2 regions of the Brotomerdimonas butyrica genome follow, and region 2 is predicted to be linked to the other one. Evidence: predicted binding sites of a transcription regulator. Region 2 holds the regulator's gene; the other holds the start of a gene.

Region 1 (7,776 bases), on a different contig from region 2:
TGCCGAATTTATGATGACCATTATGGATCCGGCATTGTGCACGAGGGCTCCCACTACAGGGTTCAGTATACCCGTGATCGCAAGTATTATCGCTACGAAGTTGAGTGCCATGGAAAAGCTCAGTGTTTCTTAAGCAGGTTCATCACGATATATATTCCGATCAGGACTGCCGTCGAGCCAGCCAGGATCATATACATCGTGCCTGTTTCCACTTTACTGTCAAAAAAGTAAAGGTTGCAGTCCACGGAATCCTTTATCGCCTCTATGACCTCTGACGGGAATCCCGTGTCTGCCATTTCCTGATAAACGCCTGCAAGCGCATGGTTCCTCAGCAGACTCGTGCCATATGTACCCGGCAGGAACGAGATCACATGCTGCAGAGTTTCCCCGAACTGCGATATCGGCATGTATGCGCCGCATATGAAGCCGTACCCTGCGCTCACTATCGTCCCCACCGCCGACATCTGCCCCTGCGATGACAGGAAAAAGTTTATTATCGAAGACAATGCCGTGCCGAACAGCACAAGCAGGATCACATCGAGCACGAACAGCGCCGTATCCGCCGCGGACAGGTACCACCCGGCCTTTGCAAGATATATGAATCCCGCCCCGGTCGCTATCAGACATATGAGCATAGTCGAAAGCACCGTCGCGATATAATAGCTGACTGCCAGCGTCGAGCGCTTTACCGGTGTGACAGTGATGTCCCGGAGCGCGCCCGTGACTTTGTCCTGCACCATCAGCATGTTCGAGCAGAATGCCACCGTGATACAGCACACCGCCAGCAGTGATGAGATCAACTGCCCTCCCACAGTCGCGTCTATCAGCGACGAATCCAGCTCGAATCCCTGCGGCACGGCTGATGCAAAGCTGTCGCGGTATACCTTCGCCAGAAATGTCGCATAGAGCACAAGCAGGATCACGGGAGTTATCAGCGACGTGAAAAACATCCCTTTATCTTTAAAAAACAGCTTGCTGTTTCTTCTTGTCAGATTGCCCAGTCCAGTCATTTTTCATCATCTCCCGTAAGCGTCTTCCCTGTTGCAGCAAGGAAGACATCGTCCATTTTACCTTTTGTTATCTCATAATCTCTGAAAATCTCCGGATGGCGCAATATCAGTTCTGTCGCTTCCGCAGTGCTGCCGACTTCTATTCTAAATGCTCCCGGCAGCTTTTCAAAGCTGCGGCCCAGCAGCTGCGCTTCCGCTTCACTCGCCCCGTACAGTGTGATGAAATCGCCGGTGTACCGGTTCTTGAGCTGCAGCGGCGTCCCCTCTGCCACGATCCTGCCAGAATCGAGTATCACCACATGATCGGCGTCTGCCGCTTCTTCCATGTAATGCGTCGTAAGGAAAACCGTCATGCTTTCTTTACGTCGGAGTTCCTTGACAACGTCCCACAGCAGTTTCCTGGTCTGAGGATCGAGTCCTGTCGTAGGCTCGTCCAGTATCAGTATCTGCGGTCTGTGCAGCAGCGCTCTCGCGATATCTATCCTGCGGCGCTGCCCTCCCGACAGCCTGCCGACGATGCGCCTGTCCATATCTTCAAAATCAAGAAGCGCCGCCAGCTCGTCATAACGGTTCCTGAACGCGTTTCCGTTTATACCGTAAAGCGCCGCGCGGCTCCTCAGATTGTCTCTGACTGAAAGCGCCTGGTCGAGCACCGAGTTCTGGAACACCACTCCTATATTCCTCGTGATCTCGCCCATGCCGTGCTCTGTATTCTCTCCGCAGACTTTCACCGTGCCGCCGTCCTTCGCAAGGTGACCGCACATTATCGATATCGTAGTCGACTTGCCAGCGCCGTTGACGCCCAGAAAAGCGAACAGCTCGCCCTTTTCCACGGAAAACGACAGGTCATCCACCGCTTTCAGATCGCCGAAAGACTTGTTCAGATTATTTATTTCTATGATCTTTTCCATTGAGATATCCCTTTCATGGCCTGCCGCATGCAGTGCCGGCCGGCTCGCTCATGTCCGCCCGCAAAGCTGCAGCGTGCTTCCTTTTCACGGCATCAGCTCTTTATCAGGTTGAGATAGAATTTGTATTCATTGTCTGTAAAGCTGCACAGGTACACGTTCATCACTACGTCAGGATGCTCTTCGAACCACTCTACCACTGCTATCAGTGCTGTCGGCGCCGCCTTGTATATCGGAAAGCGCTGCGCTCCTGCTGATATGCATGGGAATGCCACGCTGTCGCAGCCGTTTTCGGCAGCGATGTCGAGTGCCCTGCGGTAGCATGACGCCAGCAGTTCTGTGTCACTTTCATCATCTTCATCGCCCTGATAGAACGGTCCCACTGCATGTATTATGTGATCTGCATTTTTGAAATCGTGTGCGCCGGTAATCTTCGCATCTCCCGGCATACATCCGCCCAGAGTCCTGCACTCGTTGAAAAGTCCTTCACCGGCAGCTTCATGTATCGCACCGTTGAGACCGCCTCCGCACAGGAACGCCTCGTCGACTTCTCCGTCGCTGAGCAGGATCTCATCGACTGCCGCTCCCCCGAGCAGCGTCTTATGCGCTGAATTCACGACAGCTGACACTTTGAGATCCATCACGCTGCCTCTGACGAACGCGACGTGCGACTTTGCTTTATAACCTCTTATCATCTCGCGTATATTGCGGTCTACCAGTATCTTTTCGGAGTACGGGTTTATCACATATCCCGCGCAGTCAGGCCACTGGTCCAGCTGATCCATCAGCTCTGCGAACTGCTGGTTTATCGCTGAAGTTTCATCTCCAAGCTGCATCTGTTCCTCGCTCGTGTAAAGCGGTATCAGGTAATGTCCTTCTTCATCTATCGGTATATGCTTGAAGCTTATCGGCATCTCCTCGTCTATGGAAAACGCAGTGCCTTCGCTGAGGTCGCCGGCATTCGCGAGCTGCTGCAGCAGTTCCTTCGGTATCTCTATCGGCACCAGCAGCTGCATCCCTTTCCTGCTGCCTTCGCTGAGCATGTTGAAGACCGGTTCCGTCGGCGCCCCGTCACCGCAGTAATACCAGTTGTATAACGCACGTTCAAGCGCCTTTGCGTATCTGTCACTCATTGTAAATTCTCCTTTGTGATTTTCATGTGTCCATTATATATTATTTTGATATCAAAGGCAATTTGAGTGCCGGTAAAACCTACAACTGCGGTAAAAGCCGCAGCGCTGAGGAAACCGCAGCAGAAGAGAAAGTCCATGTCTCCGGCGAAAACAGCGGCGTGAAACTTTACATCAAAAACTAAAGACTGCCGTATCGAACGAATATGACATCGCTGACACGACAGCCTTTCTAATATCTATACTGCATTATGCACAGCTGACATATCTGCAGTCAGTACTCATAAATGCATATGACTCATATTACATCAGCTTGCGGAACAGGGTCTTGAAATCTTCGATCCCTGCATCCTTTGGATTTCCCGGTGCGCATGCATCTGCCTGTGCCGATTCTGCCAGGAACTCGAGATCTTCTTCTTTGAGAGCTTCCAGCTTAGTCGGTATGCCTACATCTTCGGAAAGCTTGCGCACTGCATCTACTGCCGCTTTGCGATATTCCTCCACCGACATGTCATCCACGCCTTTTACACCCATTGCTCTGGCGATCTCTCTGTATTTTTCACCGGTCTGGTCCGCATTGTACTCCATGACTATCGGTAAAGTCATCGCGCATGCAACTCCGTGAGGCGTGTCATATACTGCTCCGAGCGTGTGTGCCATCGAGTGAGCTATTCCAAGACCCACATTCGAGAATCCCATACCTGCTATGTACTGTCCGAGAGCCATTCCTTCACGGCCTTCCTTTTCATTTGCAACAGCGCCTCTGAGCGATCTTGAAATGATCTCGATGGCCTTCAGATGGAACATATCAGTCATCTCCCACGCAGCTTTCGTAGTATATCCCTCTATCGCATGTGTCAGAGCGTCCATTCCCGTCGAAGCAGTCAGGCCCTTAGGCATGGACGACATCATATCAGGATCCACCACTGCCACTACCGGCATGTCATGGGGATCTACACATACGAATTTTCTCTTCTTCTCAACGTCTGTTATTACATAGTTTATCGTCACTTCTGCTGCCGTGCCTGCAGTCGTAGGCACAGCGATTATAGGAACACATGGCTTCTTTGTAGGTGCGACGCCTTCAAGACTTCTCACATCCTCGAATTCCGGATTGTTTATTATGATACCGATAGCCTTGCACGTATCCATCGCCGAGCCGCCGCCTATAGCGATCATGCAGTCGGCATCTGCATCCCTGAATGCTTTCACACCATCCTGTACATTTTCGATAGTCGGATTTGCCTTGATATCCGAAAAGATCTCATACGGTATCCCCGCTGCATCCAGCACATCTGTGACTTTCGCTGTAGTGCCGTATTTCAGCAGGTGCGGTCCTGTGCATACAAGCGCTTTCCTGAAGCCTCTTGCTTTTACTTCTGTTGCGATTTCATTTACTGCGCCTGCTCCATGATATGAAGTTTCATTTAACATAATTCTGTTAGCCATGATGATCCTCCTTCAGAAAAATCTGTATTCTTTTTATGTCTATATTTTAACAATATCCCGCTGTTTAAAAAAGTGACAAATCTTTACGACTGTCACTTTTAAGGATATTTATTTTGAAAATCACTGCACGGAAACACCGCACATCATGGTCACTGAACCAGACCCTGCACCCTGAAAACTTCGGCGAGCACTGCAGGCATTGCCTCGACGAGACATTTTGCCATTTCTTCCGGGGTATACTCGATTTCTCCCGACACCCACCGCGTAGTCATATACACCGATCCGCGGCAGTACATTTCAAGGATAAAATTCAGCTCGCTGCTCAACGGCTCCTTCGTCCTGCTCTCTATCATATTCGTGTAAAACGCATGTATCTCTCTGTAGTCATGATCTCTGAGACTGTTCTGATCATCATATCTGAAGGCCGCATCAAAGAAAAGCCGTTCATGTTCTATGAAGCGGAATTTCCTGACAAGGCTTTCGTATACAGTCTCTCCTGTTCCCATATGCTTGAAAGATTCGCTCAGGATCTTGTCAAAGTACCAGTTGATCAAATCATATTTATCAAGGAAGTGCCTGTAAAACGTCTGTCTGGTCGTCCCGCATTCCTCGACGATCTCTTTCACTGTGACCTTTTCTACAGGCATACGCTCCATGCACTTCTTCATTGCCGCCGCGAGCCTGTATTTCATTTTTTCCTGCCGGCGATCCGGCTTTTTCTCAGCACTGTCAACACATGTGTCTTCTGCAGTGAGATTTTTTTCAATTCTGTCATTTACCATATCTGGATTTTAACATCACCCCTGTATGGAGTCAATCACTAGCCGGTTTTATGACACAGGGGTGATGTTTTTCTCATTTCAGCCATAATTGATGTCATAACTGTGGTGTATAGCGGAAATCTGGAAATATATGAGAGTATGAAATCGCATTGAGCGGTTCTTAAGAGATTTCAGACATCTTCCCGGCCTGCGTTCAGCCATAAACAGCATTCTTTACAATAAATACGGCTGAAATTTTCCATAAATATACAGATGATGATCATGTCCTTTTCTTTTCATTTGATATTTCTGGAATATTTCAGCCATACACGAGACCTCAAAGTGGGATCATGGCTGAAATCAGTGCGACAAAGCTGCAAAGCTGAAAAAACAATGCGGCGTATCGAACGTTCAAAACCGTTTGAAAATATGCTATACTTGTCCGGTAGAAAAGATGCAGGAGGGGTATCATGCCTAGATTATCATCAAGAACAGAAACTTTTACAGAATCGGTAATACGTCACATGACAAGAGTCGCGAACGAACATGGCGCAATAAATCTTTCACAGGGATTTCCTGATTTCGATCCTCCGAAAGAACTGACAGAACGCCTTTCACAGGTCGCACTGGATGGGCCGCATCAGTATGCGCTCACATGGGGTGCGCAGAATTTTCGCGAGGCGATCGCCGAAAAGCATGAGCATTTCTCGGGGATGAAGATCGATCCGGACTCTGAGATCGTTGCCACATGCGGCAGTACGGAAGCGATGATGGCTGCGATGATGTCCGTATGCGACCCCGGTGACAAAGTAGTAGTATTCTCGCCGTTTTACGAAAACTACGGAGCTGACGCTATATTGAGCGGAGCGGAACCGATATTCGTTCCTTTGAAACCGCCTGCATTCACATTCGACGCCAACGAGCTTGAATCTGCTCTCAGTCAGCCCGGCGTAAAAGCGCTCATACTCTGCAACCCGTCGAATCCATGCGGCAAGGTCTTCTCTCGCGAAGAGCTGTCGATCATCGCCGGACTTGCGATAAAATACGATCTGTTCGTGATCACTGACGAGGTCTACGAACATATAATCTACAAACCGTACGAGCATGTTTATATATCTGCGCTACCGGGGATGCGCGAGCGAACGATCATCTGCAATTCGCTTTCCAAGACATATTCCATAACGGGCTGGCGTCTTGGCTACGTCATGGCGTCTCCCGATGTGATCGATCGTGTGAAAAAAGTCCACGATTTTCTGACAGTAGGCGCTGCTGCGCCGCTCATGGAATCTGCCGTGACTTGCCTGAGATTTGACGATCGCTACTATGAATGGCTGCAGAACAAATACACTCACATGAAAAATCTGTTCACTGACGGTCTCCGTGATCTGGGACTCACTTTCACTGAACCTCAGGGAGCATACTATGTTCTTGTCGACATATCTGAATTCGGATACGAAGACGACACGGAATTCTGCCTCGACCTGATCCGTAAAGTCGGAGTGGCTGCAGTGCCCGGATCGAGCTTCTTCCGCGAAAACATAAATCATCTGATACGCTTTCATTTTGCAAAACAGGATGAGACGCTGAACAATGTACTTGAAAGACTTGCCGGCATACGAATGCTGAAAAAATAGGTGAAATTTTCGCCAAAAAATACAGAGGCTGCAGAGCCTATATGAAGAACTCTGCAGCTTTTCTGTTTTCACACACCGGTTTCATTTTCTCGATAAGCCCGTATACAAATTCGTCAGGCAAATGTCGGCACCCGTTCTTGCAGATTGAAATGCACCTCATACAGTTGACGCATATTTCCATGTCAGTCTGGAAATCATCTGCTGAAATCGCATTTACAGGACATTCCGCCGCGCACAATCCGCAGCCTGCGCACCTGCTTTTTTCAAACAGAACGGGGGCTTTTAGCACGTGATACTCCTTATATGGATGATTCCCCGGCAACTCCGGCGAGTTGAAATCACCAGAGTAAACCTTTGTGCGAATACGCTCGGAAAAAGCTCTGATCTCCGCACGATCCGCTTCATCCGGCCTGCCTGCTCCGTAGACATGCATGATGTTGTGTTCAGCTACAACTGCTGCAGCGCCGATCACCCTGAACCCGCATCCGTCACACACATCTGCCAGCTCCAGCAGAGAATCCTCAAATGCGCGATTTCCATAGCTCACACATATGATCGCAGGAACGTCATGCGCCCGGATCTTCTTCATGCGTTCCACAGCCGTCTGCGGAACACGTCCGCCATAGCATGGCACTGAAACAACTGCGATACAGTCAGCAGACAGCGTAACGGTCTCAACTGCGGTATCACAGAGGTCGATTTCTTTAATCTCGCTGCACTGTTTATCACCACTCAGTACCTCAGCTATCTGATATGAAATTTTTCTGCTCTGCCCCGTTGGGCTGAATGTTATGCTGTAAATATTGTGCATAAAACCTCCTTTTCTGATTTTCACTTAATAGATCATAATCTTCAATTTCTCTCTTCACCATTGCCAATTACTA
Region 2 (7,776 bases):
TTTTACCGCATAAAAATGATCCCTGCGTTAAACGCAGGGTTTTCCTTATACAATAAAAGCTGTGCAAATGGTTCATCCATCCGCACAGCTTTTTCTCACACTTTTAAGGTTTATTTACCGGAACGGTTTCTGATGTGATGCAGTTACTGCCGCACTACATCATTCCAGGCATTCCGCCTCCCATGCCGCCGCCCATTGGCATTGCAGGTTCATCTGACGGTGCGTCTGTGATTCCCGCTTCAGTTGTCAGCAGCATTGCTGAAGCTGATGCAGCATTCTGGAGTGCTGATCTCGTAACCTTTGCAGGGTCTACGATACCTGCGCCGATCATGTCGACATACTCTTCTGTAGCTGCGTTGAAGCCTGTTCCTTCCTTGCTGCCCTTTACCTGAGCAACTACTACGCTGCCTTCGAAGCCTGCGTTTTCTGCGATCTGCCTTACCGGCTCTTCCAGAGCTCTCACGATGATAGTACCGCCTGTCTTAGCATCGCCGTCAAGACCTTCAACATACTTCGCAACTGCAGGGATAGCATTTACCAGTGCCACTCCGCCGCCTGAAACGATACCTTCCTGAACTGCTGCCTTTGTAGCGTTCAGAGCGTCTTCTATCCTCAGCTTTCTTTCCTTCAGCTCAGTTTCTGTTGCTGCGCCGACCTTGATGACAGCTACGCCGCCAGCCAGCTTGGCAAGTCTTTCCTGAGTCTTTTCTCTGTCGAAATCCGAAGTAGTGTTCTCGATCTGAGTCTTGATCTGAGCAACTCTTGCCTTGATCTCCTCAGCATCTCCCGCACCGTTCACGATAACAGTGTTTTCCTTGTCTACCTTTACAGTGCCTGCGCTTCCCAGCATATCTGCAGTAGTTTCCTTGAGCTCATATCCGAGATCTGATGAAATAACTGTACCGCCTGTCAGGATAGCGATATCTTCGAGCATAGCCTTTCTTCTGTCACCGAATCCAGGTGCTTTTACTGCAACGCAGTCGAATGTTCCCTTGAGCTTGTTGACGATGATAGTTGCCAGAGCTTCGCCTTCCAGATCATCACAGATGATGAGGAGCTTTCTTCCCTGCTGAACTACCTGTTCGAGTACAGGCAGGATCTCCTGGATGTTCGATATCTTCTTGTCAGTGATCAGGATGTAAGGGTTTTCGAGAACCGCTTCCATCTTCTCTGTATCTGTTACCATATATGGTGAGAAGTATCCTCTGTCGAACTGCATACCTTCAACTACATCGAGAGTAGTTCCCATAGTCTTTGATTCCTCGACAGTGATGACTCCGTCTTTTCCCACTTTTTCCATAGCTTCCGCGATCAGCTGTCCGATGTTCTCGTCTGCAGCTGATACTGCTGCTACCTGAGCGATGCTGTCCTTGTTGTCCACTGTCTGAGCCAGTCTCTTGATCTCATCTACAGCAACGTCTACAGCGCCCTGGATACCTCTCTTGAGTACCATAGGGTTAGCTCCTGCAGCAACGTTTTTGAAGCCTTCCTTGATTATGATCTGAGCCAGCAGAGTAGCAGTAGTCGTACCGTCTCCTGCCACATCGTTAGTCTTTGAAGCGACTTCCTTGACTACCTGCGCACCCATGTTTTCCACTGAGTCCTCGAGCTCGATCTCTCTTGCGATCGTAACACCGTCGTTTGTGATGAGCGGTGAGCCGAACTTCTTGTCGATCAGCACGTTTCTGCCCTTAGGTCCCAGCGTGATCTTAACTGTATCTGCTAATTTATCTACACCTGCCTGAAGTTTTCTTCTGGCATCTTCTCCGTAATGTAATTCCTTTGCCATATCAAAATACCTCCCTTTATTATTCAACTATCGCCAGAATGTCTCTCTGGTTCATGATCGAGTACTCTTCGCCGCCGTACTTGACATCTGTACCGGCATACTGAGCAAATATCACCTTGTCCCCTGTCTTGAGCTCCATTTTCTCGTCTTCTGTTCCAGGTCCGACTGCAACTACCTCAGCAACCTGCGGTTTTTCCTTAGCCGAGCTCGTAAGAAGGATACCGCTCGCCGTTTTTTCTTCCGCTTCTATTTTCTTGATAACTACTCTTGAACCCAAAGGTTTGATTCCAATACTCATTATGTCATCTCCTTTACATTTTTCTTATATAATTTGAAAAAGGATCTTTCCTTTTTATATGCACCTCTGTCTGAGCTTTATGCAAAGCTCACTCCGCGGCCGTCGCTGCATCTGTCATGCAGCAATTCTGCAATGCTGCCGACGCCCCGGCGATTGTTAGCACTCATTATTTCCGAGTGCTAACTATAATTTACAGCCATTTCCGCTATTTGTCAACCACCTTTTTTGATTTTCTTCGCTCAGCGGATCACAGATTTTTGTTGTGAGTTATGTAATAGAAAAGATACTGCTGGGCTATTCCTCCGTACTCTCCGAAATGTTCCGCCGCAAAGTCCGCCATAGCCTTCATATCGCCCTCATCCATGCCGTACAGCCTGTTCATGACCTTCCTGACCCAGACGTCTATCGGGAACCGGTCCATCTTTCCCAGCGAAAACAGAGCGATGCAGTTTGCCACCTTCGGTCCTACACCGGTGTACCTCCTGAGCTGATCGAAAGCCTCGTCCGAGCTCACCTCATCCGTTCCCAGCCTCTCCAGGCTCTCTATACCTTCCTCCGCTACCATTTTCGCCGTATCGATCAGATACTTCGCTCTGTATCCGAGCCGGCATGGAGCGAGATCATCCAGTGAAGCTCCCGCCAGCACTTCCGGGGACGGCAGATCATAGAATTCCTTTCCGGCGAGCGCCCCTGCTCTGCTGCCCAGCGTCTCAGCCAGCGAGTTTATGCATTTCTTTATACGAGGTATGTTGTTGTTCTGAGATATTATAAATGAGATCAGGGTCTCCCATTTGTCCTGATTGAGTATGCGTATGCCCGGCCCGTATTCGATGGCCTTTGCGATCACCTCGTCTTTGCATGAGAGCTGTTTCTTTATCTCCGAGTAATCTCTGTCAAGATCCAGATAATGATGCCATATGTTCCTGTAATCGTCTTCATCCGCGCCGTGTATCTTCAGCACTCCGGTGTCACTGTCATACTCCATGACCGCCACTCTGCCGTGAGCGGTCCCCGCATACATCCCGTCAGCTGTCTTTTCCCACCTGAAACACTGCCCGCAGTCAAAGATATTGTCGAGATCAAAATCTCTTACCCCCTCGGCGATCAGTACTCCGTTATCTTCTCTTGCCATTACACTGTCCCTTTCTCTTTCATATATATGATATCCATATCGATCCATCTGCAGGATCCCGCGGTCTTAAAGCTCTTTCCTGACCGCTTTTCCCTGTAAGTACGTAAACTTTAATCTTGAATTCCTCGTTAAGGTTTGTTATAATCAGTTTGTCATTTAGTGATAATTTTAAAGGAGGTACTTACAATGGCTTATGTAATCAAAGACTCATGCATCAGTTGCGGAGCTTGCATGGACGAATGTCCTACAAATGCTATCTCAGCCGGCGATTCTATGTATGTTATAGATGCTGACACTTGCATTGATTGCGGTGCTTGCGCAGGCGCATGTCCTGTGGATGCTCCAGTTGAAGAGTAGTTCAAAAAAACATATATCAATGTGATAATTAATAACCGTTTCATAATGAAACGGTTATTTAATTTACCAATATTCTTATGTAATACACCCTGAGCCTATTCCTGACTCTGATTTCTGTTCATATGGTATGCGAGAGAATGCAGGCTGTCGCTTATATGCATATTCTCGAGCGCCACATGATTAGGTGTTTCTATGTCTATCGGTGCAAAATTCCAGAGACCCCTCACCCCTGCGAAGCACAGCTTGTCTGCAACTTCCTGGGCGGCGTCCTTGGTAGTACATATGATACCTATATCTATATCGTTTTCCTCAACAAATTCAACGATATTGTCATAGTCCATGACCTCTATATCGTTGATCTTCATTCCAATAAGCCGCGGATTTATCTCGAAGATACCGCAGACGATGAATCCGGTCTTGTAGTAGTACGTGTGGTTTGCCAGCGCCTGCCCCAGATTGCCCGCACCGACGATCACCATCTTGTACTGCTTATCCAGGCCCAGTATCGCGCTTATCTCATCGTAAAGGCCGTCCACACTGTAACCGTATCCCTGCTGGCCGAATCCTCCGAAATTGTTGAGATCCTGCCTTATCTGCGACGCAGTGTACCCGGTCAGATTACTGAACTCGCTGGATGATATCTTGTCTATGCCCTTCTTCTGAAGTTCGCGCAGATATCTCCTGTAACGCGGCAGCCTCTTGATCACAGCATTGGAAATCTTAGCTTGCCTTTTCATCTCAAAACCTTTTGTTTTTTATGCTCTTGATTCCACGTAGTTTACGATGTCGCTTACTGTCTGGAATTTCTCAGCGTCTTCGTCAGGAACTTCGATGTCGAATTCGTCTTCGATAGCCATGATGATCTCTACTGCATCCAGTGAATCAGCTTCGAGATCCTTCATGAGATGTGTTTCCATCTTCACGTCTTCTTCATCAACACCTAACTGCTCTGCTATTATTCCCTTGATCTTGTCTAATGTCATGATATATACCTCCATAATCAAAATATCATTTTTCGTTACTATATTATGCCGCTGAAAATATATGCGGCAACTCCCAATCATTATAGAGTATGCACTCTTTTATTGCAATAGTTTTGATAAAAAAATCAGATGCCCGGCGCGCGTCACTCCTGCAGCTGGAGCCAGCTCTCATATTTTTCATCGAGATCGTCTTTCTTCTCTGTCAGCGCCTTGCTGATCTCCGCAAGCTTTACGTGATCCTTTGCCACATCTTCCCTGCACAGCTCTTCTTCAAGCTCTTTTATGGAATCCTCAAGCTCCTGTATCTCTTTTTCGAGCTTCTCTCTGTGCCGCTTCAGCCTGCGCTCCTCGGCCTCTTTTTCCTTCTGGATGCGCCTGCGTTCTGCAGAAGACAGCTCCGGCTCACCGCCGCCTGCCGCCTTTGCATCAGATACAGCACCCTCTGCAGCATCCCCGTTTCCCGGTGCGTCTGCGCGTTTTCCCGCAGACAGCTCCTCCAGGTACTTCTTGCCGGATCTGATCTGCTGCTGTTTCTTTTCGACGTAGTAATCATATGTTCCCAGGTAGTTGTCTATGCCCTCGGACGTCAGCTCGATTATCCTCGTCGGTATCCTGTTAAGGAAATATCTGTCGTGGGATACTATGATACATGTTCCCGGAAAGTCCAGGAGTGCTTCTTCAAACACTTCTTTGGACTCGATGTCGAGATGGTTGGTCGGCTCGTCAAGCATCAGCACATTCGCCCCCGAAAGCATGAGTTTGAGAAGCGAAAGTCTCGCCTTTTCTCCGCCGCTCAGCGATCCAACCGTCAGGAACACTTCGTCGCCCCTGAACAGGAATCTTCCCAGTATATTTCTTATCTCCGTATCCGTGTAAAGGCCGTACGAGTCTCTGACTTCACCCATCACGGTGTTTGCCGCGTTCAGCAGCTGCTGTCCCTGGTCGTAGTAGCCGAACTGCACGTTATGGCCGATCTTTATGCGTCCCGTATTCGCGGAAAGCTCACCCATCAGGATCTTGAGCAGTGTCGTCTTGCCGATGCCGTTCGCACCGACTATGCACACACGCTCACCGCGCTTTATATCGAGGTCGACTCCGTGGAACAACTCAGTTCTCCTCGAACCGTATCCGAAGCTCTTCGAAAGTCCCTCGGCATACAGCACATCTCTTCCGCTCTGGAAGTCCGCCTTGAACGACAGCTTCATCTTCCCTGTCGTTCCTTCAGGTCTGTCTATCACATCCATAGCTGCGAGCCGCTTTTCTCTGGAAGCTGCACGTTTCGCAAGCTTCTCTGTGCCGCGCTGCTTGAACCTGCGGATCATATCCTCCTGACGGCTGATCTCCTTCTGCTGCTTCTCATATTTTCTAAGCTCAGCCTCGCGCCTGTTCTTGCGCTCAGTGGCATAAAACGTATAGTTTCCTTCATATATATTGAGCTTGTGATTTTCGACCTCGAATATCCTCGTGACTGTCTCATCCAGAAAATATCTGTCATGGGAGACGAGCACGATCGTGCCCTTGTAGCTCTTGAGGTACTGCTCGAGCCATTTCAGCGTGCCTATATCCAGGTGGTTGGTCGGCTCGTCGAGGAACAGTATGTCCGGCTTTCTCAGAAGCAGACACGCCAGCGACAGTCTCGTCTTCTCTCCGCCGCTCAGCGACGATATCTTCTTGTCGTAGCTGTCCTCACCGAACGCCATACTTGAAAGTATGCCCGTGATCTCGCTTTTATATGTATACCCGCCGGAATCTCTGAATTTTTCCTGCATCATGTCGTAGCGCTCGAGCAGTCTGTGGCTTTCCTCTTCTCCCTCAGGACCTGCCGACGCGAGCTCTTCTATGCGGGCCAGCAGTTTTTCCATATCCTTTTCCATCTGCGGAAAGGCTGAAAATATGCTCTCAACTTCTTCTATAACTGTCTTTTCGGAATCGAATGCCCCGTCCTGCTTCAGATATCCTATGTTGATATCCGACGAAATGAAAAAGTCTCCTTCCTCGCACGGCAGCTCGCCTGTGAGTATCTTCAGAAGTGTGGTCTTTCCCGCTCCGTTCACGCCGATTATGCCTACGCGCTCTCCCTTGTTTATATGGAAAGAGACCCGGTCCAGGATCACATCCGTTCCGTATGCTTTTGTAAGATCTTTTGCTGATACTACTATCATATATGAACCTGCAGCACTTTTACCGCTGCACCTTTTCCTTTCCTTAAAACAGAGCCTGACCCGCCATTGGTCGTCCGGCGGGCGGCTCTGATGATATTTTTATTAAAAGCCTGTCTACAGCTCCAGATTCGGTATCGCATCCAGAGTCAGTTCGTCGCGTTCACCGGCTATATACTTGTAATACGCCGCGCAGCCTATCATCGCGGCATTGTCCGTACACAGTACCGGTGACGGATAATAAAGCTTTATGCCGTTCTTTTCACATTCCTCGCTCATCATCTCTCTGAGCCTGCTGTTAGAGGCCACTCCCCCTGCGAGGACGATCTTGTCCTTGTCCATGTCTTTTGCAGCTTTTACCGTCTTCGCCACGATAACGTCGAGGACAGCCGCCTGAAAGCTCGCGGCCACATCTGCCTGATTTATCTCACGGCCGGCCTGCTTCTCGGAATTTATGTAGTTCAGAACGCCTGTCTTGATGCCGCTGAAACTGAAATCAAGGCTGCCCTTTTCCAGGAACACACGCTTGAATTCCACCGCGTGCGGATCGCCCTGTTTCGCCAGTCTGTCTATCAGAGGGCCTCCGGGATATCCCAGACCCAGCACCCTGGCCACCTTGTCGTACGCTTCGCCTGCAGCATCGTCTCTCGTTCCGCCGAGGACCCTGCACCGGTTGTATCCTGTCACCTCCACGATATTCGTATGTCCGCCTGATATTATCAGTGACATGAACGGAGGCTCAAGATCCTTGTGCTCTATATAGTTCGCACTTATATGGCCCTGTATGTGATGAACGCCTATCAGCGGCTTGTCTGCCGCCAGCGCATATGCCTTTGCCGTCGCCAGGCCTATCAGAAGCGCTCCCACGAGACCGGGGCCGTATGTCACGCCTATCATATCCACATCGTCGATAGTCACGCCTGCTTCCTCCAGCGCCTGATCGACAACCGTATTCACATTTTCGAGATGGTGCCTGGATGCGATCTCCGGTACGACACCGCCATACTGCTTATGTATCTCTATCTGCGACGAAATGATATTTGAAAGGACTTCACGTC

The links. Region 2 encodes Rex, which represses fermentation and respiration genes when NADH is low (regulators of the CRP and FNR family bind a similar motif). Its sites were predicted from a motif close to ATTGTTAANNNNTTAACAAT; they were not measured.
Region 1: fucO (lactaldehyde reductase) is a predicted target of Rex. The motif match lies at 4,532-4,551, and genes of this name have one in related genera.

The regions. Positions count from the first base shown of each region.
Region 1 covers NZ_JAOQJP010000003.1:175,125-182,900, forward strand. Annotated here, with positions in the region: gene OCV59_RS03560 (hypothetical protein) at 1-111, opposite strand, end outside; gene OCV59_RS03565 (ABC transporter permease) at 120-1,010, opposite strand; gene OCV59_RS03570 (ABC transporter ATP-binding protein) at 1,007-1,921, opposite strand; gene OCV59_RS03575 (macro domain-containing protein) at 2,014-3,051, opposite strand; gene fucO (lactaldehyde reductase) at 3,352-4,497, opposite strand; gene OCV59_RS03585 (TetR/AcrR family transcriptional regulator C-terminal domain-containing protein) at 4,647-5,189, opposite strand; gene OCV59_RS03590 (pyridoxal phosphate-dependent aminotransferase) at 5,729-6,892, shown strand; gene OCV59_RS03595 (4Fe-4S binding protein) at 6,930-7,703, opposite strand; gene OCV59_RS03600 (BRO family protein) at 7,745-7,776, opposite strand, start outside.
Region 2 covers NZ_JAOQJP010000014.1:43,930-51,705, forward strand. Annotated here, with positions in the region: gene groL (chaperonin GroEL) at 155-1,789, opposite strand; gene OCV59_RS10260 (co-chaperone GroES) at 1,809-2,081, opposite strand; gene OCV59_RS10265 (DNA-3-methyladenine glycosylase family protein) at 2,335-3,219, opposite strand; gene OCV59_RS10270 (DUF362 domain-containing protein) at 3,406-3,576, shown strand; gene OCV59_RS10275 (redox-sensing transcriptional repressor Rex) at 3,672-4,313, opposite strand; gene acpP (acyl carrier protein) at 4,332-4,559, opposite strand; gene abc-f (ribosomal protection-like ABC-F family protein) at 4,703-6,721, opposite strand; gene tsaD (tRNA (adenosine(37)-N6)-threonylcarbamoyltransferase complex transferase subunit TsaD) at 6,836-7,776, opposite strand, start outside.